4 regions of the Tardiphaga alba genome follow, and region 2 is predicted to be linked to each of the others. Evidence: predicted binding sites of a transcription regulator. Region 2 holds the regulator's gene; each other region holds the start of a gene.
What was found. The regulator PhoB, encoded in region 2, activates phosphate uptake and scavenging genes when phosphate is short. The targets are predictions, from matches to a motif close to TGTCATNNANCTGTCAT.
Positions count from the first base shown of each region.

Region 1: the regulator PhoB is predicted to act here: its motif matches at 3,394-3,410, upstream of phnC (phosphonate ABC transporter ATP-binding protein).
Region 3: the regulator PhoB is predicted to act here: its motif matches at 1,954-1,970, upstream of RPMA_RS24355 (YdcH family protein).
Region 4: the regulator PhoB is predicted to act here: its motif matches at 5,024-5,040, upstream of RPMA_RS01960 (alkaline phosphatase).

Region 1 covers NZ_CP036498.1:1,659,551-1,666,725, reverse strand. Annotated here, with positions in the region: gene phnE (phosphonate ABC transporter, permease protein PhnE) at 1-363, opposite strand, end outside; partial or broken gene phnE (phosphonate ABC transporter, permease protein PhnE) at 360-1,243, opposite strand; gene phnD (phosphonate ABC transporter substrate-binding protein) at 1,476-2,414, opposite strand; gene phnC (phosphonate ABC transporter ATP-binding protein) at 2,532-3,347, opposite strand; gene RPMA_RS07815 (LbetaH domain-containing protein) at 3,536-4,183, shown strand; gene RPMA_RS07810 (alpha-D-ribose 1-methylphosphonate 5-triphosphate diphosphatase) at 4,180-5,364, shown strand; gene RPMA_RS07805 (DUF1045 domain-containing protein) at 5,417-6,121, shown strand; gene RPMA_RS07800 (class I SAM-dependent DNA methyltransferase) at 6,126-6,665, opposite strand; partial or broken gene RPMA_RS28525 (tetratricopeptide repeat protein) at 6,983-7,175, opposite strand, start outside.
Region 2 covers NZ_CP036498.1:600,454-607,628, forward strand. Annotated here, with positions in the region: gene pstC (phosphate ABC transporter permease subunit PstC) at 1-275, shown strand, start outside; gene pstA (phosphate ABC transporter permease PstA) at 288-1,133, shown strand; gene pstB (phosphate ABC transporter ATP-binding protein PstB) at 1,130-1,954, shown strand; gene phoU (phosphate signaling complex protein PhoU) at 1,983-2,693, shown strand; gene phoB (phosphate regulon transcriptional regulator PhoB) at 2,766-3,470, shown strand; gene RPMA_RS02860 (GcrA family cell cycle regulator) at 3,663-4,172, opposite strand; gene RPMA_RS02865 (aspartate aminotransferase family protein) at 4,619-5,830, shown strand; gene argF (ornithine carbamoyltransferase) at 5,830-6,756, shown strand; gene RPMA_RS02875 (Hsp33 family molecular chaperone) at 6,923-7,175, shown strand, end outside.
Region 3 covers NZ_CP036498.1:5,086,991-5,094,165, reverse strand. Annotated here, with positions in the region: gene purE (5-(carboxyamino)imidazole ribonucleotide mutase) at 1-370, opposite strand, end outside; gene RPMA_RS24365 (DMT family transporter) at 591-1,487, opposite strand; gene RPMA_RS24360 (YdcH family protein) at 1,554-1,760, opposite strand; gene RPMA_RS24355 (YdcH family protein) at 2,019-2,201, shown strand; gene RPMA_RS24350 (NAD(P)/FAD-dependent oxidoreductase) at 2,408-3,517, opposite strand; gene RPMA_RS24345 (sensor domain-containing protein) at 3,664-6,330, shown strand; gene RPMA_RS24340 (ABC transporter ATP-binding protein) at 6,396-7,175, shown strand, end outside.
Region 4 covers NZ_CP036498.1:396,380-403,554, forward strand. Annotated here, with positions in the region: gene RPMA_RS01945 (pyridoxamine 5'-phosphate oxidase family protein) at 1-457, shown strand, start outside; gene RPMA_RS01950 (hypothetical protein) at 459-689, shown strand; gene RPMA_RS28690 (hypothetical protein) at 903-1,631, opposite strand; gene RPMA_RS28695 (OmpA family protein) at 1,778-2,914, shown strand; gene RPMA_RS01960 (alkaline phosphatase) at 3,206-4,966, opposite strand; gene argG (argininosuccinate synthase) at 5,148-6,479, opposite strand; gene RPMA_RS01970 (phosphatase PAP2 family protein) at 6,700-7,175, opposite strand, start outside.

The sequences.
Region 1 (7,175 bases), 1.1 Mb from region 2:
ACGCAGCCAGGCGGACGGAATGACGTTTCGTGCGGCAAGCAGGCTGACGGGCAATGCGAGCAGCGCGGCGAGCGTGGTACCCAGCACGGCAATCGACAGCGTCTCGCCCATGGCCTGCAGATAGGCCGGCAATGACGAGCCGGGATCGGGCGGGATCATCATCATCGTGATCCAGCCCAATTGCTGCACACCGTGCAGCATACGCGCCGGGGAGAAATCGAGTTCGACAAGGCCGAAGATCAGCAGCGCCAGCGCGGCCACGAAGATCGTCGGCACGGCTGCGCGCGACTTCAGCGGGCGGTGGAACACATGCGGATAGCGCGCGCGCAACGCGTCGGTGTTGATATCGGGCTGTCTGCTCACGACCGCGTCTCCTTGCCGAACAGGCGGCCACGCAACCAGCCGGTCGAGACATCGATGACGAAGACCGTGACGATGATCATCAGCAAGATCGCGCTGACATCGGAATAATAGAATTTTCGCACGGCGACCACGAGCTCCTGCCCGATGCCGCCGGCACCGACGAAGCCCATCACGGACGCGCCGCGCACATTGATCTCGAAACGCAGCAACGTGTAGCTGGCAAAGCCGGCCGAGACCTGCGGCAGCACGGCGAAGCGCATGCAGTCGATCCAGCTGGCGCCGGTCGAGCGGATACCTTCCACCGGCTTCATGTCGATATTCTCGACGATCTCGCCATACAGCTTGCCGAGCGCGCCGACACAGTGAATGGCGATGGCGAGCACGCCGGCCATGGGCCAAGGCCGAAGGCGATGACGAAGATCAGCGCAAACACGATGTCCGGCACCGTGCGGCAGAATTCCATGAAGCGCTTGACGACAAAGCGCAGCCAGCGCGACGGCGCGGTGTTCTCGGCGGCGAGGAAGTTCAGGCCGAAGGCGAGCACAGCGCCCACTACGGTGCCGACATAGCTGATCAGGATCGTTTCACCGAGCAGCGACAACCACTTCTGCCAGCCCCAGAACCATTCGGCAAAATCCGTCCAGACGCGCGCGCCGCTCTCCAGCGTGAAGATGCGATCGAAATAGCTGAAGAAGTTGCCGATCTTGGCGATGAAGGTCGACAGGTTCACCTCGGCGCCGATGGCGGCGACGAACAGCACCACCGCGCAAGCGACGCAAACGAACAGCGTCCGCAGGCGACGCCGCGACACCGCCTTGCGATAGGCGTCGTTCAATACGGCGAGCTGCTGGCTCGGCAGGATGGAGACGGCGGCGGGCATTTGGGTGAGCCTTGCGTGCCAAAGATGAAGCGACGTAGTCCCCTCTCCCCTCCGGGGAGAGGGTTAGGGTGAGGGGGCGCCGCGGACGATGTTATTTGTGGATGCCCCCTCACCCGCCGCTACGCGGCGACCTCTCCCCAACGGGGAGAGGTGAAGAAAGAAAGCGCACCAGCAGTCAGAATAAAAAAGGAGCCGGATCATGCCCGATCCGGCTCCCGTCGAAGTTAGGGTCTTACGACGCCTTCTTCTTGCGCAGGGCGTCGACGAACTTGATCAGGTCGATGGTCGCGTCCCAATCCTTGGTGGTCGCGGCATGGAAGCCCTTCTTCTGGCCGTCGGACAGCTTGTCGAAGGCCGCCTTGTCCTTGGTCGGCGCTTCTTCGAACGCCTTGCGGATGGCGGCCTTGAGCTCTTCCGGCAGGTCCGAGCTATAGGCATAGGGGCCGTTGATGATCGGCGCCGACTTGTGGATGATGCGGAAGTCGTCCTTCTTCATCACCGAGCCGTCAGCATTCTTCAGCATGCCTTTGGTGATCATCTGGGCCAGCGTGGAGTCGCCGTCATTGGTCCACTGATTGGCAACCACATCGACGGTGCCCTGCGACAGCGCCAGCATCGCGTTTTCGTGGCTACCGGTGAACACGACCTTGCTGAAATAGGTGTCGGCATCGGTGATGCCCATCTTGTCGAGCTCGAAGCGCGGCACATTGTTGCCCGAGGTCGAATTCGGATCGACCAGGCCGAGATTCTTGCCCTTCAACTCCTGCACGGTCTTGTAGGGGCTCGTCGCCTTGACGAAGAACACCGAATAATAGCCCGTTGAACCGTCGATATTGATGTCGTTGGCGAAGGCATCGGTCTTCACGCCGGTGAGGCGGGCGCGGGCGAACGAGGCCGAACCGTAGCTGGCCAGATGAATATTGCCCGAACGCTGGCCTTCGATGACGGCGGCATAGTCATTGGCGATGCGCAGATTGACCTTCACGCCCAGCTCCTTGGAGAGATAGGCGGTGAACGGTGTCCAGCGCTCGGTGACGCCCGAGGCGTTCTCTGCGGGCACGACCGCGAAGGTCAGTTCCGGATACTTCGCCTTGTAGTCCTGGGCCGAAGCCGAGGTGGCGGCGAAAGCCAGCGCCGCGGCGCTGAGCAGAATGGAGCGACGATTGATCATGGCAATCCCTGCGTGATCTGGAGAGGTGACGGAGTTTCTTGTTGCTAAGCGGAGCGTCTATCGCCGCGATGACATCACCCGCGCAAAATGCGGGCGCGGACCATTGCGGAAATTCGATCAGGCGACGGCGGCTGCGCCGTATTCCGGAACGCGTGCGCCGACTGGCGCATGTATTGGCGTCGATCCCATCACCTCATCGGCTTCGAGATCGTAGAGTTCGCGGGCAATGTGCTCGGTGAGCTGCGCAGGCGCGCCATCGAACACGACACGACCGGCCGACATGCCGATCAGGCGATCGCAATAGGTGCGTGCCAAATCGAGCGAGTGCAGGTTGCACATCACCGTGATGCCGAAATGCTTGTTGATACGCAGCAGCGCATCCATGACGATGCGTGTGTTGCGCGGATCGAGCGAGGCGATCGGTTCGTCGGCGAGAATGAGATCGGGCTGCTGCACCAATGCGCGGGCAATGGCGACGCGCTGCTGCTGGCCGCCCGAGAGCTGGTCGGCGCGCTGCGAGGCATATTGCGCCATGTCGAACTGTTCGAGTGCGGACATCGCCAGCGCGCGATCTTCATCGGGCCACATCTGCGTAAGCGAGCGCCATTGCGGCATGCCGGACAGGCGCCCCATCAGCACGTTGGTGAGCACGTCGAGACGGCCAACGAGATTGAATTGCTGGAAGATCATGGCCGAACGCGCACGCCACTGGCGTAGTTCGCGCCCCTTGAGCGCAGTCACATCGAGACCGTCGAACATGATGCGGCCCGCAGTCGGCTCGGCCAGACGATTGATCATTCGCAGCATCGTCGACTTGCCCGCGCCGGAACGACCGATCACGCCGACGAAAGCGCCGGGCGCAATCGTGTAGTTCGCGTTATCGACCGCCGCCTTGGTACCGAAGCGGCACGTGAGGCCTTCGACTGCAAGCATGAGATACTCCGGTATCAATAAATTAACGAACCGGTATCGCTGGGGAATGACAGTGATGTGACGAATAAATTGCAGGGCTTAACCCGCAGCCCTGCGGCGATGCGGCGCGGTTTTTCATTCCTGCGTCACGCGCCTGTCACGAAAGCGTCTGATGACGCCTCACCCGCATTTGAAGTCACGGAGCCGTCATGGTCGGAAAGATGCTGTCGCTCGATCCCGTTATCGAGCCGAGCGCAAAACTCAAAGACGCTACATTCGGCCGCTATAACGAAGTCGGCGCGCGAACCGTGCTGAATGAAGTATCGATGGGCGACTACTCCTATGTCGAGCACGAGTCCCAGATCACCTATGCGACGATCGGAAAGTTCTGTTCCATCGCTTCGCTGACGCGGATCAATCCCGGCAATCACCCGATGGAACGCGCTGCGCAATCGCATTTCACCTATCGCGCCAGCGCCTATTTCCCCGGCGAAGCCGATGACAGCGACTTCTTCGCATGGCGCCGTGAACATCACTGCATCCTCGGCCATGATGTCTGGCTCGGCCACGGCGCGGTCGTGCTGCCCGGCCGACAGATCAGCACGGGTGCGGTGATCGCCGCCGGCGCCATCGTCGCAAAAGATGTTCCCGCTTACACCATCGTCGCCGGCAACCCGGCGCGGCCGATACGGCGGCGTTTCTCGCAGGCGGTCGAGGACGGGCTGATGACCCTCGCCTGGTGGGACTGGGATCACGAGATGTTGCGGCAAGCTTTGCCGGATTTCCGCAAATTGTCTGTGGATGACTTTCTGAGCAAGTATAAGGGCGTCAAGGCGACGCAGGTGGAGACGGCATGACTGAACTTTACATCGAAGGCGGACGCACCCTGCTCGGCACCGAGATCGGCGAGACCTCGCTGACGATCTCGGGTAACGTGATTGCCGGGATCGGCGATGCCGCCCATGGCGCATTCGGCCTCGACGCCAGCGGACTGCTCGTGATGCCGGGGATCGTCGATATCCATGGCGACGCTTTCGAGCGCCAATTGATGCCGCGTCCCGGCGTCGATTTCCCGGTCGATGTGGCGCTGATCGACAGCGACAGACAGGCCATCACCAACGGCATCACCACCGTCTTTCACGGCACCACATGGTCGTGGGAGCCGGGACTGCGCGGCGCCGACAATGCGCGCAAGCTGCTCGCCGCCATCGAGACGCTGCGGCCGCAACTTGCGGCGGATACGCGCTTCCATCTGCGGCAGGAGACGTTCAATCTCGATGCGGAAGACGAGATCATCGGCTGGATGAAGGACGGCCGCATCGACCTGCTCGCCTTCAACGACCATATGGATCTCGCCGGCATCTCCAAGCCTGCGAAGCGCGCGCGCATGGTGGAACGCACCGGCCTCAGCAGCGAGGCCTTCGATCAGCTGGTGGACCGCGTGCTGTCGCGCGCCGATCAGGTGCCGGCCTCGATCGCCCGGCTGGCCGAGGCCGCCAATGCGGCCGGCATCCCCACGCTGTCGCATGACGACAACAGCCCGGCGATGCGCGCTGGCTTCCGCGATCTCGGCGTCCGCATCGCGGAATTCCCGATCAATGAGGAAACCGCAATCGCTGCCGCGGAAGCCGGCGACTTCATCGTGTTCGGTGCGCCCAACGTGGTGCGCGGCGGCAGCCATACCGGCTGGACCAAGGCTTCCGACATGATCGCCAGGGGCCTCTGCTCGGTGCTGGCGTCGGACTATTATTATCCCGCGCAGCTGCTTGCGGCATTCCGCCTCGTCCATGACGGCATTCTGGCACTGCCGCAGGCATGGTCGCTGGTCTCGTCGGCCCCGGCCAGAGCGGCCGGCCTCACCGATCGCGGCGACATCGCGCCGGGGCGGCGGGCCGACCTGCTGCTGATCGATGACAGTATCGCGCTGCGCCCGCGCATCGTTGCCGTCATCGCCAATGGCAAACTGGCCCATCTCGCCGATGGCGCGCGGTTGCGCCCTGCGACAGCCTTGCCACATCAGGCGATTGCTGCGGCCTGACGGACGATCATGCTCTCTGGAGCATGATCCCGTCATGCTCTATGCTGGACCCATGAGTGACTATCCGAGATATGCGATCTATTTCGCACCCGACGCCGACCGCGCGCTGACGCGGTTCGGCGCCGAAACCCTGGGCTATGACGCCTATAGCGGCCACGACATTGACCATCCAGATTCGCTGACGACCGAATTCGAGGATTGGAGCGCCATCACCAGGGATCCGCGCAAATACGGTTTCCACGGCACGCTGAAGGCGCCGTTTGCGCTCGCAGAAGACACCAGCGAGGCCGAACTGCTGGCTGCCGTCGATGACTTCGCGGCGGAGCCGCGGGAGATCCCGATCATCGCGCCGGTGGTCCGCACCATTAGCGGCTTCACGGCCATCGTCCCGCGCGAAGACGACGATGACGAGTTGCATCTGCTGGCGGAAGCCTGCGTGCGCGACTTCGATTCCTTCCGTGCGCCGATGACGGCGGACGACCGCGCGCGTCGCAAGCCCGATGCGCTGACGCCGCGCCAGATCGAGCATCTCGACGATTGGGGCTATCCTTATGTGTTCGAGGACTTCCGGTTTCACATGACGCTGACCGGACGATTGCCGGAGGAGCGCGGCGCACAGGTGCTCGCCACCTTGCAGCATCACTTCTCCGAACTCGATCTCGAAGCGCTGTCCATCGACAGCATCGCTGTATTCAAGCAGGACAGCAGCGCGACGCGCTTCCGCATCATCAAGCATGTGGCGCTGACGCCGGCCTGATCCGTCAGCGACGGCGCCAGACGAACAGCGTGCCCTTCACGGGCATGTTCGCTTCCAGCCGGATATCGACAGGGCATTGCTCCAGCAATTCAAAATAAGGCTCGGCGAGGCGAAGCAGATAGTCGTCCGCATGGGCGAAACGGCCGGATGGCAGGATCGCGAAATCCTGGGCGGCACATTCGATGCTGGCCGCGAAGATGCCGCCATGCATGACAGCCTGCGCGATCACAGCCATCGCAGCATCGAGCCTGCCGAAATAGATCAGCGTATCGGCCGCGAAGATGAGATCGAACGCAGCGGAATGCGCGCGGAGATGATCCAGCGCTTCGGCATGGACCAGCGCGTCGTAGACGCCGCGCTGCTCTGCGCGGGCCAGCATCTGCGTGGACAGATCGACGCCTGACAAATCGCCGCCCCATGCCACAAGATGCGGCCCCGCGAGGCCGGTGCCGCAGCCGAGATCGAGCATGTGCTCGAAGCTGCGGCGATGACCGCTGACCAATGCGGCAAGTTGCGCCGGCACGTCATAGCGCAGCACGCCCACCAGCTTGTCGTCGAAGCCCGCGGCAAACGCGTCGAAATGGGCCTCGACATAAGCGGGGGAACGCTGTCGATCGCCCGCCGAGCGACGGCATCGTTCAGGTGCCGCTGCACGGGGTCATCGGGTGTCGCCGCGATCAGCCATTCGCCCAGCCCCAGCGCCGCCTTGTCATGACCATAGGCACTCAGCAAGCCGAAGCCTTCACGGATGACATCGGTGATGGGATCGGCGTCACTGCCGGCGATCGCGGGATAGCGCGCGATGGCGCCGGCGACATCGCCGTCGATCATCGCGGCAAACATATGGGCACGGACATAGCGGCGCACCGTTTCGCCGGCGAGCGGCGTATCGTTGCGCGCCGACTCAAACGCCGCTGCGCTGTCTCTGAAGCGCCCCAGTTGATAGAGCGATTGCCCCAGCAGCAGATGCACGACGGCATCCGCCTCGCCGCGCGCAACCACCGCCTGCAGATAGCTCGCCGCCTGGTCGTACCGCGATGCACGGAAGCACGCG
Region 2 (7,175 bases):
GCGTGATCGGCGGCGTGATGCTGGCGCTCGGCCGTGCGCTCGGCGAGACGATGGCGGTGACATTCATCATCGGCAACTCGTTCAAGATCACCGGTTCGATCTTCGGGCCAGGCACCACGATCTCCGCGGCCATCGCTTCGGAATTCGCTGAGTCCGACGGTCTGCATCAGTCCGGCCTGATCCTGCTCGGCCTGCTGCTGTTCGTGCTCACCTTCCTGGTGCTGTCGGCCGCCCGTCTGATGCTGCTGCGCCTTGAAAAGAAGGCAGGAAAGTAAGTCATGGCAACCTTGAACCCGATTTACGTCTCGCGCCGTCGCAACGACAAGATCGTCCGCGGTCTGTGCATGGGTGCCGCCATCTTCGGTGTCACCTGGCTCGCTTTGATCCTGTTCACGTTGTTCTACAACGGCCTTGCCGGCCTCAGCGTGCAGATCTTCACCCAGAACACGCCGCCCCCCGGCTCCACCGAAGGTGGCCTGCTCAATGCCATCGTCGGTTCGGTCATCATGACGGTGATCGGCGTCGGCATCGGTGCGCCGCTTGGCCTGTTCGCCGGCACCTATCTGGCGGAATACGGCAAGCACGACAAACTCACCTCGGTGATCCGCTTCATCAACGACGTGCTGCTGTCGGCGCCTTCGATCATCATCGGCCTGTTCGTTTACGGCGCGGTGGTTGTTCCGATGGGTGGCTTCTCGGCCTTCGCCGGTTCTCTTGCGCTCGCCGTGATCGTCATCCCGGTGGTCGTCCGCACCACGGAAGACATGCTCGGCCTTGTTCCGAACCCGCTGCGTGAAGCAGCCTCGGCGCTCGGCCTGCCGCGCTCGCTGGTGATCAAGCGGATCGCCTATCGTGCGGCTCGTGCCGGTCTCATCACCGGCGTGCTGCTGGCGACCGCCCGTGTCGCCGGTGAAACGGCACCGCTGCTGTTCACCGCACTGAGCAATCAGTTCTTCAGCCTGGATCTCGGTAAGACGATGGCCAACCTCCCGGTCACCATCAACAACTTCGTCCAGAGCCCCTACGAATACTGGAAGCAGCTCGCCTGGAGCGGCGCGCTGATCATCACCCTGACCGTCCTTGCCCTGAACATTGGCGCGCGCTTGCTCGGCGCCGAGAGGAAAGCAAAATGAGTGATCTCTCTGTGTCCGCTGCCAATCCCAGCGTTTCGATGCCGCCGTCCATGATCCAGGGCGATACCCGCCCCAAGGTCAGCGTACGCGACCTGAACTTCTATTACGGCGAACACCACGCCCTGAAGAAGATCAACCTGAACCTCGCCACCAACCGCGTGACCGCCTTCATCGGTCCGTCGGGTTGCGGCAAGTCCACGCTGCTGCGGATCTTCAACCGCATGTATGACCTCTATCCGGGTCAGCGCGCGGAAGGTCAGGTCATGCTCGACAGCCAGAACATTCTGGACCCGAAGCTGGACCTCAACCTGCTGCGTGCCCGCATCGGCATGGTGTTCCAGAAGCCGACCCCGTTCCCGATGACGATCTATGAAAACATCGCCTTCGGCATCCGCCTCTACGAAAAGATTTCCAAGGCGGAGATGGACGTGCGCGTAGAGAAGGCGCTGCGTGGCGGTGCGCTCTGGAACGAGGTCAAGGACAAGCTCAACGCTTCGGGCCTGTCGCTCTCGGGCGGTCAGCAGCAGCGTCTGTGCATCGCGCGCACCATCGCGGTGCGTCCGGAAGTGATCCTGTTCGACGAACCGTGCTCGGCGCTCGATCCGATCTCGACCGCCAAGGTCGAAGAGCTGATCGACGAATTGAAGGATCAGTACACGATCGCGATCGTGACCCACAACATGCAGCAGGCTGCGCGTGTCTCCGACACCACCGCCTTCATGTATCTCGGCGAGCTGGTTGAATTCGATCAGACCAACAAGATCTTCACTTCGCCGAGCGATCGCCGCACCCAGGATTACATCACCGGCCGTTTCGGCTGACGCGACATTATCGCGAGAGGATTGAGCTATGGCTTTTGAACACACGACCAAGGCCTTCGACGACGACCTCCAGGAACTTACCCGCCTCGTCGCCGAGATGGGTGGCCTAGCCGAGCGTCAGATCGCAGAGTCCGTCGATGCCTTGATCCGCCGCGACGTCGCCCTCGGCGCACGCGTGGTGGCCACTGACGCTGAAATCGATCACCTGCAACGGGCGATCGAAGAACGCGCCGTCCTGACGATCGCCAAGCGTCAGCCGATGGCCGTCGATCTGCGCGAAATCGTTGGTGCGCTCCGCGTTGCCACCGATCTCGAACGTATCGGCGATCTCTCCAAGAATATCGGCAAGCGCGTCAATGCGCTGGACAGCGATTTCCACCCGCTGAAGCTGATCCGCGGTCTCGAACACATGACTGATCTGGTCAACACCCAGGTCAAGGCTGTGCTCGATGCCTATGCCGCCCACGACCTGCCGGCAGCGATGACGGTCTGGAAGGGCGACGAAGAGATCGACGCGATCTGCACCTCGCTGTTCCGCGAACTTTTGACCTATATGATGGAAGATCCGCGTAACATCTCGTTCTGTATCCATCTGATGTTCTGCGCCAAGAACATCGAGCGGATCGGCGATCACGCGACCAATATCGCCGAGACCGTGTTCTACATGATCGAAGGTCAGCAGATGGTCGACAAGCGCCCGAAGGGCGACATGACCAACTTCGCGACTCCGGTGAGCTAAGGCTTCTCGCGGCGAGCCGAGCTCGCCGCGACTTGCTCGCCTTTGCCGCACGACAGATAGGAAACTAGCCATATGAACGCGCGCATTCTGGTAGTGGAAGACGAGGAAGCTCTGACCACGCTGCTGCGCTACAATCTCGACGCCGAAGGTTACGACGTCGAGACGGTTGCCCGCGGCGACGATGCCGACACCCGCTTGAAAGAGCGCGTGCCGGACCTCGTGGTCCTCGACTGGATGTTGCCCGGCCTGTCCGGCATCGAACTGTGCCGTCGCCTGCGGGCCCGGCCGGAAACCAAGGCATTGCCGATCATCATGCTCACCGCCCGCGGTGAGGAAAGCGAGCGCGTTCGTGGCCTTGCGACCGGCGCTGACGATTACATCGTCAAGCCGTTCTCGGTGCCTGAGCTGCTCGCCCGCGTGAAGGGTCTCCTGCGTCGCGCGGCGCCGGAGCGTCTCGCCACCGTGCTGGCTTTCGGCGATATCGAGCTGGATCGCGACAAGCGCCGTGTGGTGCGCGCCGCCCGTCCGATCGATCTCGGCCCGACCGAATACCGGTTGCTCGAATTCTTCCTCGAGCATCCCGGCCGCGTGTTCAGCCGCGAGCAACTGCTCGACAGCGTCTGGGGCCGCGACATCTATATCGACGAGCGCACCGTTGACGTGCACATCGGTCGTCTCCGCAAGCTGCTCAATCCGGCCGGCGAACCCGACCCGATCCGCACCGTGCGCGGCGCTGGCTACGCGCTCGATGATCGCTTCGACAAGGCGGCGGAGTAAGGCGCCGCTGGCATTGTTAGACACCGTCATGGCCGGGCTTGTCCCGGCCATCTACGTCTTTGCCTTGGTCGAGGCGTGGATACCCGGCATACGCCGGGCATGACGGCGGTAAATCAGGCGTTTCTCAACGATCTAAAAACAAAAATGCCCGGCTCATCGCCGGGCATTTTTTGTTTGTGCTGTTTGCTGCAATCAGCGCACCGGCTTCGGTGCTGCGCGACGGCGGTCGCTCGCCGGCTGGTAGGCGATGCGCGAATGGTGCGCGCAATAGGGTGCGCCGGCCACGGACTTGCCGCCGCAGAAGTAGAAGTCGGCGCTGGCGGGATCGCCCACCGGCCAATGACAGGTGGCGTCGTTGAGCTCGACCAGCTGCAGGCGCTGGCTGATCGGGATGACGTTATCGACCGAGATCGGGTCCGGCTCCATCTCGACTTCGTAATTGTGCGCGAGAGCGGTATTGCCGCGGGCGATCGGGCGCGGCATCCGCACCATCTGCTGGGCGGGACGTGGCTTGCGCGGCCGCGGGGCAGCAGACGAGGGGCTCTTCGCGCGGCCCGACAGGCCCAGGCGATGGACTTTACCGATGACGGCGTTGCGGGTGACGTTACCGAGTTCCGCGGCGATCTGGCTCGCGGAAAGGCCGCCTTCCCAGAGTTTCTTCAATTGTTCGACGCGATCGTCGGTCCATGTGATTACCGTCATCGCATAATCCCTTCGTAGGCGCAGAACCAAAACGGGCCGCCGCGCTGCGATCTGAAACCTCAAAAACCTCGTGGTCAGAATCCCTTAGCGCTCACCGGGCGCGCTATCGCGTCCGGCCTTACGCCGCACTTATGGTGTCAAAGGGTCAACTGCCGCACGAGATGTCGTATCCGACAAGCGAAAAACTACAATATGGCGCGACTCACGCGCAAGAGTCGGGCGAGTCACATCCACATGCTTTGTGTCAACCAAACAAGAAAATCTGCTTTTTTGACGACCTCGTGTGACTTCAAGGCCTCAGTGCGCGGTTGACACCCTGCACAACGCCCATAGAATAATGCGCGCGTGCCGCCCGAGAAGGGCGGCACGTTTCGTTTTGAGGGTCTTTTGTCCGGTGTCGTACGGACGTCACGGACTCAAGACCACAGCTATTGATCGGAACGGTTATGACCAGCAACGCACCATCCTCGCAAATTTCTCAGGCGCATCTGCTGCCTGTCTTCGCGCGCGCGGATGTTGCCTTCGAGCGCGGTGAAGGTTCCTGGCTGATCTCGACCACCGGCGAGCGCTATCTCGATTTTACCAGCGGCGTCGCGGTGAATTCGCTCGGCCACGCGCATCCGCATATGGTCCAGGCGCTGCAAGAGCAGGCCACAAAATTGTGGCACATGTCGAACCTGTTCAAGAGCCCGGATGGCGAGCGCCTCGCTGCGCGGCTGTGCGAAAACTCGTTTGCCGACTTCGTGTTCTTCGCCAATTCCGGCGCCGAGGCGATGGAATGCGCGCTGAAGGTCACGCGCCACTATCATTTCTCCAAGGGAAACCCGGAGCGCACGCGCATCATCACGTTTGAAGGCGCGTTCCATGGCCGTACCCTCGGCACGCTGGCTGCTACCGGCGCCGCCAAGTATCTCGAAGGCTATGGCAAGCCGCTCGACGGCTTCGACCAGGTGCCGCTCGGCGATCTCGATGCGGTGAAGGCCGCTATCGGTCCGGAGACTGCTGGCATCGTGATCGAGCCGCTGCAGGGCGAAGGCGGCGTGCGCGCGGCTTCGAACGCCTTTTTCAAGGCGCTACGCGAGCTGTGCGACAAACACGGCATCCTGCTGATCTTCGACGAAGTGCAGACCGGCATGGGCCGCACCGGCACGCTGTTCGCCTATGAGCGCCTTGGCGTGACGCCGGACGTGATGTCGCTGGCCAAGGCGCTCGGCGGCGGCTTCCCGATCGGCGCGTGCCTTGTTACGGCTGCTGCTGCCGAGGGCATGGCGCCCGGCTCGCATGGCTCGACCTTTGGCGGCAATCCGCTGGCGGTGGCGGCTGCGAATTCCGTGCTCGACGTGATGCTGAAGCCCGGCTTCTTCGATCAGGTCAACAAAATGACGCTGCTGCTGAAGCAGAAGCTCGCCGGCGTGGTCGATCGCTATCCGACCGTGCTGCAGGAAGTGCGTGGCGAGGGCATGCTGATCGGCCTCAAGGCCGTCGTCCCGGCGCCGGATCTCGTCGGCGCGCTGCGCGATGCCAAGTTGCTGACAGTTGGTGCTGGTGACAACGTCGTGCGTTTCTTGCCGCCGCTGATCGTCACCGAAAGCGATATCGACGAAGCCGTGCAGCGTCTGGAACAGGCTTGCACCGTGTTTTCGAAGGGAGCGGCATAATGAGTACGCCGCGGCACTTCCTCGACCTCACGGCAGTCTCTGCCAGTGAGTTGCGCAATATTCTCGACGCAGCCGGCGCCATGAAGGCGAAGCTGAAGAGCAACGGTCTCGAAGACAATCGCCCGCTGAAGAACAAGACGCTGGCGATGATCTTCGAAAAGCCCTCGACGCGCACCCGCGTGTCGTTCGAGGTCGGCATGCGTCAGCTCGGCGGCGAAGTCGTCATGCTCACCGGCGCCGAAATGCAGCTCGGTCGCGGCGAGACGATTGCCGACACGGCGCGCGTGCTGTCGCGCTTTGTCGATATCATCATGATCCGTATCCTCAATCATGACTCGCTGATGGAGCTGGCAAACAACGCAACCGTGCCGGTCATCAACGGCCTGACGCGTTTTTCGCATCCGTGCCAGGTGATGGCCGACGTGATGACCTATGAAGAGCATCGCGGCTCGATCAAGGGACGGACGGTGGCCTGGGTCGGCGACGACAACAATGTGCTGATGTCCTGGGCGCATGCCGCAGAGCGCTTCCAGTTCAAGCTGAACATCGCGACCCCGCCGCAGCTCTCGCCGAAGAAGGCGTTCAAGGACTGGGCCAAGGGCTCGGGCGCGAACATCACCTTCTCCAACGATGCCGATGCCATGGTGAAGGGTGTCGATTGCGTCGTCACTGACACCTGGGTCTCCATGGGCGACAAGGAAGGCGAGATGCGCCACAACCTGCTGCGCCCGTATCAGGTCAACGAACGCCTGATGGGCCTCGCGCACAAGGACGCGCTGTTCATGCACTGCCTGCCCGCGCATCGCGGTGAGGAAGTCACGGACGCGGTGATCGACGGTCCGCAGTCCGTGGTGTTCGACGAGGCCGAAAACCGCCTGCATGCCCAGAAGGGTATTTTGGCCTGGTGCCTCAACGCGGTGAGGTGAGGAACTCTTTCTTCCCTCTCCCCCTGCACAGCTTCGCTGTGCTTGGGGAGAAGGAAGAGGGCTGCCGTATTTGGATCGGGTTCCTCGCCCTTCCGTTTCCGCTCCATGGTCACTAAATAGCGGCCATGACCTCATTCTCCGATCAAAATCTCCAGCCCGACACCCCATGCGCGCGCCATCCTCCGTTCCGGTCGATGACGCCGTGTTGCCGTTCGACGTTGCGCCGCTCGATCTGCGCGGTCGGCTGACGCGGCTGGGGCCGGCGCTCGACGAACTGCTTTCCAAGCACGATTACCCGACGCCGGTGGCAAAGCTGCTGGGCGAGGCGATCGTGCTGACCACTCTGCTTGGCTCGGCGCTCAAGTTTGACGGCCGTTTCATCCTGCAGACCCAGACCGATGGTCCGGTGTCGCTGATGA
Region 3 (7,175 bases), 1.4 Mb from region 2:
CGTTGATCGCGCCGGGCTTGCCGATCGCCAGCGTGCCGACAGGAATACCGCCGGGCATCTGGACGATAGAATAAAGAGAATCGACGCCGGAGAGTGCCTTCGACTCGACAGGCACGCCGAACACCGGCAGCTCCGTCAGCGCAGCCGCCATGCCCGGCAGGTGGGCAGCGCCGCCGGCACCGGCGATGATGACCTGAAACCCAGCCGCCTTGGCCCCCTTGGCAAACGAAACCAGCCGGTCGGGGGTGCGATGGGCCGAAACAATGCGCGCGTCATGGGCGATACCCAGGGCCGTCAGGGTATCGACGGCGTGGCGCATGGTTTCCCAGTCGGACTGGCTTCCCATAATAATGGCGACGGGCGCGGACATTCCGGTATTTTCTTTCGCGAATCCAAGAGGATAGCTGGAAATACAAGCGTCGCCCCCTGCCGGGCAGGGAGCGTTCAAGAACAATCTCGTCTTTGAAGACGGGACAGCCTTGTAACAAATCCGATGCAAAAGAAAACCCGATGCGAAGGCGACGAAAGCGCGGATTTTACGCGGCCTGGGTGCCTGACGCCGCGGTAGCCCGGTAACCGCCTCGCGGCATCTATGTTGCGGAAGACTTCCGCAGCGCGAGCGTCACCCCGCCAAGGGTGAGCGCCATGGCGGTTACCTCGCGCAGTCCCAGCGGTTCCCCGAGCACGACCGCCGCGCCAATCACCCCCAGGATGGGAACAACCAAAGTCCCCATAGCCGCCGTCGAGGGCGGTAGACGGCGGAGAGTGGCGAACCAGGTGAGGTAGCAGATGCCCATCGGGCCGAGGGTCATATAGATCAGCGCGCTCCACCCGGTCGGAGTGAGGGCGGCGATATCGGGTTTCTCGAAGATCAGTCCGAGAATGACCATAGGGAAACAGCCAAGCCCGACTTGCCATGCCGCCAACGCAATGGGCGCGACCGGCAAGGGCGATCGCATCAATACGCTGCCCAGTGCGAATAAGGTTGCTGAGCCCATCGTGAGAGCGATTCCGAGCAGCTTATCTTGCGTCAGAGCAAAGCCGTGCTCGCCCATCAGCACCACGATGCCGGCAATGCCGAGCACCAGCGCGATGACGTCGCGCAATCCCGGACGGTGACCGAGAATGGGCCATGCGAAAAGCGTAGCCCAAATGGGCATTGTGTAGACGAGCAGTGCGCCTTCGCCGATGCTGAGCATTTTCAGTGCGACAGTGGCAAAGCCCATCCATGCGAAAACATTCGTGAAGGACGCGAACAGCAGCCGCGGGATTGCATGCCGCGGGACGCGTAGTTTTTCGCCGTAGCCGATCGCAATGCCGGCCAGAATAATCCCGGCTGCGGTGCCGGCAACGCCACGCGCAAACAGCGGTGGCCAGTCGCGTAGCAAGATCTTGATGATTGGCCAGTTCATAGCCCAACCGGTGGCGGTGACACCGAGGCAGATGAAACCGATCAGGCGTGCATGAGGGGGCGTGGGAGTCGGCATGGCCGTTTGTTCTAGTCCGCGGCCCGGGAAATGGCCCATGACTACGCCGCAGCGCGACGCGTTGTCTCAGGCAATAATGTCGGGGGTAATCTGATCCGAGATGTGAGACATGCGGTCGCGCAACTGAAGCTTGCGCTTCTTCAGGCGCTGTAGACGGAGCAGGTCGGGTGCAGGCGAATGCTGCAGCGCCTCGATGGCGGCATCGAGGTCGCGATGTTCTTGCTGCAATCGGGCCAATTCGGCGGGGAGTTCGCGATCTTCGTCGTCGTTCATGGTGTTAGCTGACTTGGCGCTGACTTTAGCCTGCCACTCATTGGCGAGTTTCTCAGTGGACTATCGCCGGTGTGCGTGCACCGCGCAAGCCAGATGGTTCCGGGAATTTTGCACAGCACCCGGTTACGATTCGTTTTTCACGATACGCGGAGCATGGCGGTACAATTTTCAAGACCCATCGACAGATGTCCACTGTCATGTAGACTTCATCGTCCAACCGAATCCAAAACTAGGTCCCACCTACCGAGGAGTTTTCGAATGGCACTTCAGGCGCATCTCGTTGAACTTGAACGCAAGCACAAGGTTCTCGAAAGCGAATTGCACGACGCGCTCGTCCACCTTTCCACTGACGACCTCAGGATCGTGGAACTCAAGCGTCGCAAACTGATGGTGAAAGACGAAATCGAACGTCTTAGGCAAGCCAGCGATACACTTCACTAGCCCGTCCAGAATCAATTCTGCTGAAATCAAGATTCTCCTGACGTAACGCCTCACCCCATGACGTTCGCAGGATCGCGTGCCGGTATCGCGAATTCGAGATGCTTGCACGCTGCCGCCCTTGCGACGAAGCGATCAGACAAGACGGTTGGACCTGATTGCTTCGCCTGCAAGTGCGTTTGCAGACGATCGTTGATCCCCGGTGACTTTTATCTCGAGATTCCTGAGGCCTCCGCGACATAGTCCGCGATGGCGAGCGATGACGTCAGGCCGGGCGACTCGATTCCAAACAGGTTGATCAATCCCGGCACGCCGTGAACCTGCGGCCCCTGAATCATGAAATCCTGGGTCGCGACGGCGGGTGGAACGATCTTCGGCCGCATGCCGGAATAGCTAGGCATCAGCGCGCCATCCGGCAGTGCGGGCCAATAGCGCCGTATCGCCGGATAGAAGCGCTCGCCGCGCGCTGGATCCACTTCGTAGTCGACATGATCGACCCATTCGACATCGGGCCCGAAACGGGCCTGTCCGCCGAGATCCAGCGTCAGATGCACGCCGAGGCCGCCGGGCTCCGGCACCGGATAGATCAGGCGTGAGAATGGCGCCTTCGTATTGCAGCTGAAATAGCACCCCTTGGCCAGATAGGCCGGTGGGATCAGGTCAAGCGGCATGCCTTCGAGCAGGCGTGCGACCATGGTCGCGGACAGGCCCGCGGAATTGATCAGCATATCGCAGCCGAGTGTCATCGGCGCTTCGCCACCGACTTCGATCTCGAAACCATCAGCAGTCACGCGCCCGCGTTCCAGTGGTGCGAGAAATGCGAAAGCGGCACCGGCGGCTTCTGCCTCACCGCGCATTGACAGCATATAGCTATGGCTGTCGATGATGCCGGTGGATGGCGATAGCAATGCGGCTTCACAGGCGAGTGCGGGCTCGAGCGCGCGGGCCTCGTCGCCTGACAGAACCTGCATATCGCCGACGCCGTTGGCTTCCGCATGGGCCTTGATCGAGGCCAGTTTGTCGATCTCTTCAGGCCGGGTGGCCACGATCAGCTTGCCGCAATTGCTATGTGGAATGCCGCGGCTGCGGCAGTAGTCATAGAGCTTCTGTTTTCCGCTTACGCAGAGACGCGCCATCAGGCTGCCGGCGGGGTAGTAAATCCCTGCATGGATCACCTCGCTGTTGCGCGACGAGGTGACGGTGCCGATCGCATCGGCCGCTTCGAGCACGATAACCTCTCGCCCGGCCTCGGCAAGCCGACGCGCGATGGCCAGACCCACGACGCCGGCGCCTACGACGACGCACTCAACCTTGTCCATGTGTTCCGCCCGATCTTAGTAAAATATTAAACATGTCAGCGGATTACCGCGCGTTTTTTGCGTCGTGTCAGATTGTCGGCAGATGCATTTACCTGATCAAAATACCTGCAATTGAACACTCCCACCTGCGAATACGCGGGTGAACAATGACTGGCAAGATAGGCCGAGCGAGCGAGAAGGCGACAAGATGCGCCATCGCTGTCGCATGTCTGATCGCCACCGTGACCTCGGCGCATGCCGCGGATGGGCAGGCCGGTGACCTCGTGACTTTCGACCCTTATTTTGCTTTGCATGTCGTTATGGGCGGGCTGGTGGCAGGTGCTTTCACCACGGCCATCGTCTTCTGGGTGGCGTCAGCGCTTCGCAATGTGCGGCATGAGCAGCAACGGCGCAATGAATTCGTCGGCTCGGCGCTCAATCATCTCGGTCAGGGCATCGTGATGCTCGACGCGCAGCGCCGTGTGGTGTTCTGCAACGATCGCTATCTCGAAATTTACAAGCTGACGCGTGCCGAAATCACGGCGGGCATTACGGGAGCCGACCTGCGCGAATTGCGACGTCAGCGCGGGACGGTCGATATGAGCCCGAATTGCTATTACGAGAAGGCGATGTCGTCCGAAGGCTACATTGCAGAATTGCCGGGCGGTCAATCTATCCACGTCAAGTTCAATCGCCTGCCCAATGGCGGCTGGATCGGGATTCACGAGGATTGCACCAATCAGCTTTTCCTGCAGCGTGAGCTCGCGACGACCAAGCAGTTTCTCGAATCCGTTCTCGATAACGTCCCTGTGTGTGTCGCCGCCAAGACCATCGATGATGGGCGCTATATCTTTGCCAATCGTGCATTCGAGAAATTCTCGCGCTTTACCCGCGAAGAGATTGTCGGCAAGCGTGCCGACCAGATCTACACTCCGACGACCGCACGGGCGATTGCCGAGGCGGATGCGCGTGCGGTGGCATCGCAGGGGCAGTCGCGCAGCGAGATTGTTGTGCAGCGCGGGTCGGAAATCCGGACGATCGACAGCAATCGGGTGATTGCATTCAACGAGCGCAATGAGCCTGCCTTCCTGATCGCCCTGTTCGAAGACATCACCGAACGGGAGTCGCTGTCGAAGGAAGTCGAGAATGCCCGGCAATTCCTGCAAACGGTGCTGGATAACATTCCCGTCTCGCTGATGGTGCAGCAGATCTCGACCGGCCGCTATCTGTTTGCCAATCGCGGGGCCGAGGTCATTCTCGGCCGTCGCCGCGAAGATGCGATCGGCAAGACCGTGCAGGAAATGCTGCGACCGGAAGAAGCCAAGCTGATCGTTACGCGCGACCAGGCGGCGATCAAGAGCCGAACCCCGATTGCCGAAGAACACCCGATATCGACGCGCGACGGCCTGCGTCTGTTCCTGACGCGCCGTGTCACGGTGCTCGATCCCGCGGGTGAGCCGCAATATCTGATCAAGACCCACGAAGATGTCACCGATCGTCGGCAGACCGAGGCGCGGATGGCGCATATGGCCTATCACGATGGCCTGACAGATCTTCCCAATCGACCTGCCTTCCTGCAGGCGCTCACCCAGATGATCGATGCCTGTACCGATGCATCCGAAGAGTTTGCGGTGCTGTCGATTGATCTCGACGGCCTCAAGGAAATCAACGACGTATTCGGTCATGCCGTCGGCGACAAGTTGCTGATGGATGTCTCACGCCGGATCGAGGGGGCCGTCGGTGGCGGTGTCGTCTCGCGTCTCGGCGGCGATGAATTCGGTGTCATCATCGACGGGAAGCAGCCGGAAGCTGGCCTTGCCATTGCGGAACGGATTGCCGCATCGCTGTCGGACGAATTTCCGATCGATGGCAAATCGGTGCGGATCGGCGTCACCACCGGCATCTCGCTTTTCCCCCGCGACGGGCGCGATGCTGCGTCGCTATTGGCCAACTCCGGTGCGGCGCTGTTTCGTGCCAAGTCGCGTTCGCGCGGATCGATCAGCGTGTTCGAGCCCGAGATGGACCGGCAGTTGCGCGACCGCCGCGTGCTGCATCAGGATCTCTCCACGGCAATCCGCAATGGCGAATTGTCGCTGCACTACCAGCCACAAGCACGCGCCAGCGAGAATGTGCTGGATGCCGACGTCACCGGCTTCGAGGCGCTGGCGCGTTGGATTCACCCGACCCGCGGTTTCGTTTCGCCCGGCGATTTCATCCCGCTCGCGGAAGAGAGCGGCCTGATTGTTGAAATGGGCGAGTGGATCCTTCGTCAGGCCTGTCGCGAGGCGGCCTCGTGGCCGGTGCCCCTGCAGATTGCGGTCAACCTGTCGCCAGCTCAGTTCATGCATGGCGATCTCGTGAATCTCGTGCATTCGATTCTGATCGAGACCGGCCTGGCGCCGGGTCGGCTGGAACTTGAAATCACCGAGGGCGTGTTGATCGAGGATTTCGATCGCGGTGTCGCCCTGCTGAGGCGCTTGAAGGCGCTCGGCGTGCGTATCTCGATGGACGATTTCGGATCAGGCTATTCGTCGCTGACCTATCTGCAATCCTTCCCGTTCGACAAGATCAAGATCGACCGTGCTTTCGTCATCAATCTCGGCCTTAACCCGCAATCCGCGGCGATTGTCAGGGCGGTGATCGGCCTTGGTCACGGTCTCGACGTATCGATCGTCGCCGAAGGCGTCGAGACGCATGAGCAATTGTGCTTCTTGGCCAGCGAAGGCTGCGACGGTGTGCAAGGCTACTTCATCGGTCGCCCCGCGCCGATTGCACAATATGCTGCGCTGGTTGGTCGCGTGAGCTCGGTTGCAACCGCCCGCAAGGTCGGCTGACATACTCCACTGGGTTGCGATCATGCATAGTTGAGCGGCGCGAGTTCCGCCGCTAGTTTGCAGCTATGACGAATCCCGCTGACACCATCGACATTCCGGCCGACGACGATCGCGCCATTGCCTATCCCACGCCACTGCTGCGGATCGATACCGTCAGCAAGCGGTTCGGTACCCATGTGGCAGCCGATGAGCTGTCGCTCGATATCAGGGAAGGTGAGTTTTTTGCGCTGCTCGGCCCGTCCGGCTGCGGCAAGACCACGCTGTTGCGCATGCTGGCGGGTTTCGAGACGCCGGACAGCGGCCGTATCGAACTGAACGGCGAAGACATTGCCGCGGTGCCGCCGCATCAGCGGCCGGTCAACATGATGTTCCAGAACTATGCGCTGTTTCCGCATCTTTCCGTGCGCGACAATATCGGCTTCGGGTTGAAAAACGCCGGGCTGACGCGCATCGGCATCGATGCGCGCGTCGCGGACATGATCTCGCTGGTGAAACTGAACGGGTTGGAGCAGCGCAAGCCGCATCAGCTATCCGGCGGCCAGAAGCAGCGCGTGGCGCTGGCCCGCGCATTGGCGCGTCATCCCAAACTGTTGCTGCTCGACGAGCCCCTCGCGGCGCTCGACAAGAAGCTGCGTGAGGAAACGCAGACGGAGCTGATCCGGCTCCAGCGCCAGCTCGGGCTGACCTTCGTGATCGTGACGCATGACCAGGACGAGGCCATGTCCATGGCCGACCGTATCGGCGTGATGCATGGCGGCCGCCTGCAGCAGTTGGCGACGCCGCGGCAGCTTTATGAAGCGCCGGCATCGCGCTGGGTCGCGGAATTCGTCGGCGACATCAATCTG
Region 4 (7,175 bases), 200 kb from region 2:
GCGCGCCTGGGAGCTGATGGAGAAGATCGGCTTCGCGATGCTGGTGACCCATGATGGCGACAAGCTGCGCTCGCGCCCGATGGCGGCCTATGTGGATCGGCAGGCCGATGCTGTCTATTTCCTCAGCGACGTCAGGCGCCATAAGGACGACGAGATTCAGAAGAATCCCAACGTCAATCTGGCCTTCGCACATGCAGGAGATCAGAAATACGTTTCTGTCAGCGGCACGGCCGCAGTGTCGAACGACCGCGCCAAGATCAAGGAGCTGTTCACGACCACGGCCAAGGCATGGTGGGACAGTGCGGAAGATCCGAATATTCGCGTGCTGAAATTCACGCCGGAGGAAGCCGAGTTCTGGGATTCGCCTGGCACCGTGATCAGTTATGTGAAAATGGCGACGGCTGCGGTGACCGGTTCGCGTCCGGACATCGGCACCAATCGCAAGGTGGCGATCTGACATGACCGCCGCACCCGGTAACCCGATCGAGGAGCCGCCGATCACGCCCGGCAAGCCTCAGGAGCCGCCACAGGAGAGCCCGCCAGGCAATCCGCGGCCTGAAGTGCCGCCGCCGGTGCGTGATCCCGAACCGCCCGGTCGTCCGGACGAATTGCCCGGTGATCTCCCGCAGGAGGTGCCGGTGCCGAATCCGGATGAGGCTCCGGGGCAGCCGCCGCCGGCAACGATGTAACGTCCGACGGCGGCATAGAAGCGCTACTAAACATCCGGCCTGAACGTGCAATGAACATCGCGCGCTCGGGCCGTTGATGTGTGCGAAATAAATCCAATTGTGGCTTTGCGGACTGCCACATTGCCGCCCTATGCTTATTCGTTCATCGCTGTGCCGATTTGTTCGGCCGACAAATGTTTTTGTTGAAGACGTCTTATCGAGGGCTTGAGTTCATCATGACAAAACTTCGTCTCGTGTTGCTGGCGACGACCGCGTTCGGCGTGACGCAGCTTGCAGCGACTGCATCATTCGCATCGAGCGCTGATGCGCCGATCCTGCTTGCGCAGGCAGCCCCACCGGCAGCGGAAGGCGAACCGAAGGGTGCTCCGAAGGGCCCACCGCCGGCTGCTGCACCACGCCCGGCACCGCCGGCCGCAGCGCCTCCACCGGCCGCACGACCAGCTCCGCCCCCGCCTCCCGCCGCAGCGCCGCCGGCCGCGCGCCCGGCTCCGCCTCCGCCGCCCGCCGCCGCCCCGCCGCCCCCGCCACGTCCGGCATCGCCTCCGGCAGCCGCCCCGCCGCGTCCTGCGCCCGAGGCAGCTCCGCCGCCCCGTCCGACACCGCCAGCCCCGCCACCGGCTCCCCGCGCAGCACCGCCCGCTGCGCCGGCTCCGAGCGCTGCGCCCGCACCGTCGGCGCCCCCGGCAGCGCGTCCTGAACGCCGCGAACCCGGTGCCGAGCGTCCAGGTGGTGAGCGTCCAGGCGGCGAGCGCCGTGAACGTGGCGAACGTCCTGCGCCGTCCGCCACACCCCCAGCTGCAGCTCCGGCGCCCTCGGCAGCTCCGCCCGCCGCCGCGACGCCGCCGGCTCAGCCGTCCGGACGTCCCGCGCCCGCAGCAACGCCATCAACGCCTCCGGCTGCTGCAACGCCGCCGGCCGCGCCTTCGGCAACGCCAGCGCCATCAGCTACACCTCCGGCCGCTGGTACACCTCCATCTGGCCGTCCGGGTGGCCCGGAAGGGCGTGAGGGACGTCGCGGTGACGGAAGTCCTGCACCGGGCGCACCTGCCACGCCGCCTGCCGCAACTGCGCCAGGTGCCGCTCCGGCCGTGCCCCCGTCTGCGGCAGCGCCCGTCGCCCCGCCACCCACGCCGAGCGCTGCGCCTGTGGTCGTCGCCCCCGGCGGCGGCAACATCAAGGTCGTGCAGCCACCGGCGCCGCAGGTGACCACGCCGATCCCGCCCGCGCCGCCGCCTGCCGCAGCGACGCTGACGCCGATCGCGCCGGGTGCCGCGCCGCAGGGACCGCGTCGTCTGGATGATTTCCGTGGTCAACGCAGTGAGCGCCGCGAAGGCGGACGCACGATCATCACCGAGCCCGGCCGTATCATCGTGCAGGATCCGAGCGGTCAGTCCTTCATCCGCCACAACGAGGTCGATCGCTTCCGTTACGGCGCGCGGGATATTCGCACCCAGCGTGTCGGCAACGAGGATCGCACCATCGTCGTGCGGCCGGACGGTTCGCAGATCATCACGGTGGTCGGCAGCGATGGCCAGCTGCTGCGCCGCATCCGTCGGGATCGTGGCGGGCAGGAGATCATCATCATCGACAACTCGTTCGGTGGTCCGCGTGGGCCTCGCGGTCCGGGCGGCTTCTATGTCGATCTGCCGCCTCCGATGATCCGCATTCCGCAGAACCGCTACATCGTGGACTATGATCAGGCCTCGCCGGATCTTGTCTACGATACGCTGATCGCCCCGCCGGTGGATCGCATCGAGCGTCGCTACACGCTGGATGAAATCCGCTACAGCCCGATGGTGCGTCAACGTATGCCGTCGATCGATCTCGACTCGATCAATTTCGAGACGGGCTCATGGGATATTTCGCCAGACCAAGCCTCGAAGCTGCAGGTGATCGCAGATGGTCTCAATCGCGCCATCTCGCGCAATCCGCGCGCGGTGTTCCTGATCGAGGGCCATACCGATGCGGTCGGCTCCGATGTCGACAATCTGTCGCTGTCGGATCGTCGTGCGCAGTCGGCAGCGGAGTTGCTCACGCAGCAATTCCAGGTGCCGGCGGAAAACCTGACGTCGCAAGGCTATGGCGAGCAGTATCTGAAGATTCAGACCGATGGTCCGGAGCGTCAGAACCGCCGCGTCACGGTGCGCAACATCACGCCGCTGCTGAATGGTGGTCAGGCATCCCTCCCGCCGCCGCCCGCAGGCACGGCTCCGCCGCGCCGCTGAGGTGAACTGACATGACAATGGCCGGGAGCGATCCCGGCCATTTTTGTTTTTTGAATTGTGAGTGGCGGCGCCAATGGTCTCCCTCCCTCAAGCCATGCAGCGGCGCAGTGGGGAGGGTCCGCCGGAGGCGGGGGTGGGGTCCATCCCCACGTGACGTCGGAGTTGGTGGAAGCACCCCGCCCGTCTCGAAGCTCGCTGGACGCTCGCTTCGATCCACCTATGGCGGACGAATTCGTCCGCCAGACCCCGCTGCGCGACTTCGTCGCTTGGGGGAGGGAGAAGAACCGCGCGTTACTTCGTGCTCGCCCCCAGACCCAGCGCATCCACCATCACGCGGAACACTTCCGTATTGTCCATCTGGCCCTTCACGCGATCACTGCCTGGTCCGGTCGCCGTCAGGATCACGTCTTCGCCCGAATGCACGCTAGCATTCATCATCGCCGGCAGATTACCGAGCCGCAGCATCGCGCCCGGCGCGTTCTTGTATTTCTCGTTTGCCTTGAACGTATTCGGCGCCTCACCTGCTTCCGTCGGCTGGTTCGGCCCATCGAGCTTCGGTCGCAACGTTTCATAATGATCGGGCACGCTTGCTGACATGATCGCAAGGCGACGGCTCACATCGACGCGTGATGGATAGCCGTCCGCATCCGGCGCCGGATAATTCGGGAAGCCAGCCTTGTCATAGACGCCGATCCGCTCGCGCAGCGGCAGGTTCGTCTCGGTGCTCATGTCGTCGTTGACGGTGCCGATCAGGCTGTTCGGGTGGCTATGATCGGACACGACGAGGATCAACGTGTCCTCGCCGCGCTTGGCTGCCCATTCCTTGGCAAGCTTCACCGCATTGTCGAGCATGATCACGTCATAGACCGCGCGATCGAAGTCGAGCATATGCGCATATTTGTCGATCATGCCGGATTCCACCATCAGGAAGAAGCCCTTGTCGTTGCGTGACAGAACGTTGAGCGCGGCCTGCACCTGTTCGGTGAGGTCCGGCTGTTCCGGATACTTCTTTACGCCGCCGCCCTTGAGGAGTTTGCGGTCGAGCACGCCGTCCATATTGCCAGGCGTGAACAGGCCCAGCAGCTTTTTCGTGTCCGACTTGTCGGCTTCTGCCTTCAGTTCTCCGGCGGTCTTCACATAGGGATAGCCGGCCTCCTTGAACCTGGCGAGATAGTCCACTTCATCGGCGCGCTTTCCTATATCGACAGCGCGCGGCAGGAAGTTCGCGGCGCCGCCGCCGAGAATGACATCGGGCTTGGCCGCAAACATCTGCGCGACGATCTCGTCATAGGCCGAGCGGCGGCGCGTATGCGCGATCATTGACGCCGGTGTCGCATCCTGTATCTCGGTGTTGGTCACGATGCCGACAGCGAGATCGAGCTTGCGCTTGACGAGCGACGTAATGGTCTCGACCTTGGGATCGTCGAACACGTCGCGGGTGCGGTCCGCATAGACGCCGAGCGCATTGGTCGCGCTCTTGTGGCCAGTCGTGTAGGCGCTCGCCGAATTGGCGCTGTCGGTAATGATCGAATCCGTCCCGGCGGTGCCGACCAGTGCCATGCTCGGCATGTCATCGACGGCGAGCTTGCCGCTGCTCTTGCCTTCCTTGATGCCCTTGGAAAGGATGCGCGCACCAACGCGATGCGACAACGACATGCCGTCGCCGACGAACAGGATGACGTTCTTCGCACGGCGTGCGCCGGTGTCGTACACGTTCCAGGTCACGGACTTGGTGAAGTTGCCTGCCGTTACGTCGATTTTGTAAGCGCCAGTCTTGTCGAGCACGACATCGCGCAGCATCAGTGCGGACTGATCCTTGTTGTCTTCGCGCTCGATATAGTCAGCGCTCTTGCCGAAGGCCGCGGTTTGATCCGCGCCGTTGATCGTCACCTTGATATCGGAGGCCGCGATCTTTTCGGGAAGCTCGACCTTGAAGTCGAATTTGCTGCCTTTGAGGATCTCCGCGCGATCAATCGGGTAGATCGCCTGCGCATGGCACGATGCGCTCATGAAAAAAGCCGCGAATGCGGCCAGCGAAATGGTCCTGGTCATGGAAATCCTCGCCAGTGGCGTTCTGTCGCAGATGATCTCCATCAATAAAGCGGCCGGATGTCACGTCAATGACATCCGGCCGGATGGGTGATCTGTATGGAGCGAAGCGTAATGCAGGGACAGCAGAGATAGTTGAAACGTCGGTCCGAGGATTGCGCTGCGCTCCATCCGGACTACGACATTATTCCTTACCCAGCTTCGGAATGGTCGCGCCTTCGCCGGCGCTGATCAGGCCGGTCTTCGCATACAGATCCAGCTTTGCGCGCGTGTCGGTGATGTCGAGATTGCGCATGGTCAGCTGGCCGATGCGGTCTGCCGGCGTGAACGGCGCGTCTTCCACCTTTTCCATGCTCAGGCGTTCCGGCGCATAGGTCAGGTTCGGGCTCTGGGTATTCGCGATCGAATAGTCGTTGCCGCGGCGCAGTTCGAGCGTCACTTCGCCGGTGATGGCGCGGGCCACCCAGCGCTGGGCGGTCTCGCGCAGCATCAGCGCCTGCGAGTCGAACCAGCGGCCCTGATAGAGCAGGCGACCGAGCTTCATGCCGTTCATGCGGTACTGCTCGATCGTATCTTCGTTATGGATGCCGGTGACCAGGCGCTCATAGGCGATGTGCAGCAGCGCCATGCCCGGCGCTTCATAAATGCCGCGGCTCTTGGCTTCGATGATGCGGTTCTCGATCTGGTCGCTCATGCCGAGGCCATGGCGGCCGCCGATGGCATTGGCTTCCAGGAACAGCGCGACGGCATCAGTAAAGGTCTTGCCGTTCAGTGCGACGGGCTGGCCATCGACGAAGCGCACTGAGACGCGCTCGGCCTTGACCGCGCAGTCGTCCTTCCAGAACGGCACGCCCATGATCGGATTGACGATGGTGATGCCGGAGTCGAGATGTTCGAGATCCTTGGCCTCATGGGTCGCGCCGAGCAGGTTGCTGTCGGTGGAATAGGCCTTCTCGGCTGACATCTTATAGGCGAAGCCATGCGCGGTCATGAAGGCCGACATTTCGGCGCGGCCGCCGAGCTCGTCGATGAACTGGTCATCGAGCCAGGGCTTGTAGATCTTCAGCTCCGGATTGGTCAGCAGGCCGTAGCGGTAGAAGCGCTCGATGTCGTTGCCCTTATAGGTGGACCCGTCGCCCCAGATATTGACGCCGTCTTCCTTCATGGCCGAAACCAGCATGGTGCCGGTCACTGCGCGCCCGAGCGGCGTGGTGTTGAAATAGGTGATGCCGCCGGTGGAGACATGGAACGCGCCGGCCTGGATCGCGGCGATGCCTTCATGCACGAGCTGCTGGCGGCAGTCGACGAGGCGGGCCTTCTCGGCGCCGAACTCCATCGCCTTGCGCGGGATCTCGTCGTAGTCTGCCTCGTCGGGCTGGCCGAGATTGGCGGTATAGGCGAAGACCCTGGCGCCCTTCTGCTTCATCCAGAGCAGCGCCGCCGATGTATCGAGGCCGCCGGAAAAGGCGATGCCGACATTCTTGCCGGTGGGGAGGCTCTTCAGGATCGTGGTCATGGGGCGTCCAATCGAGGCTAGTTCGGTTGTATTTGCCGCGCCTGCGGCGCTTTGGGTCAGCGATAGCGCGGCCGGGCAAAGCGCGTCAACGCGGGAACCGCAAGGAGCGCGCTACTGTCGTCACCCGGCCGTGCGCGCAATTGCGCGCTAGGACCGGGTGACCCAGTAGACTCCGGCCGGCGTGTACTGGGTTGCCCGGTCAAGCCGGGCAACGACAATTTTAGTCGTGATGCTGCTCGGTAATCCGGTTGCCCAGCGTAGGCTTCGGCGGGTTTCGGCCGGACAGCATCCGGCGCCGCCAGGCATAGCCGGGCCAGGCGATTTTGGTCAGCCAGCGATCGATGCCTTCATCCGTCATCCGGGTCCGTGGCCAGCGGTAGATCCATCCGTGAACCAGCCAGATCACGAGAAACGAGGCGAGGCCGGCGATGGTCACGTCGGTGAAGAAATGCCCGCCAAACGCCATCCGCCAGCCCGAGGTGGCAAGGCCGAACACGGTCGCCGCCGCGTAAGCCGCGGGACGCAGGCTCGGCGGCGCCAGTGCTGCGGGGGCATAGGTCCAGAACGCCGTGGCGCCCTCGCCGGAGAAGAAGGAGCAGTTGCGCCGGCACTCGCCGCTTGGGTCCCACCAGGCCTTGAACTGCCAGGGGCCGCCGAATTCGGTGACGGAGACGGGCCGCGGCCGATCCCAGAAGC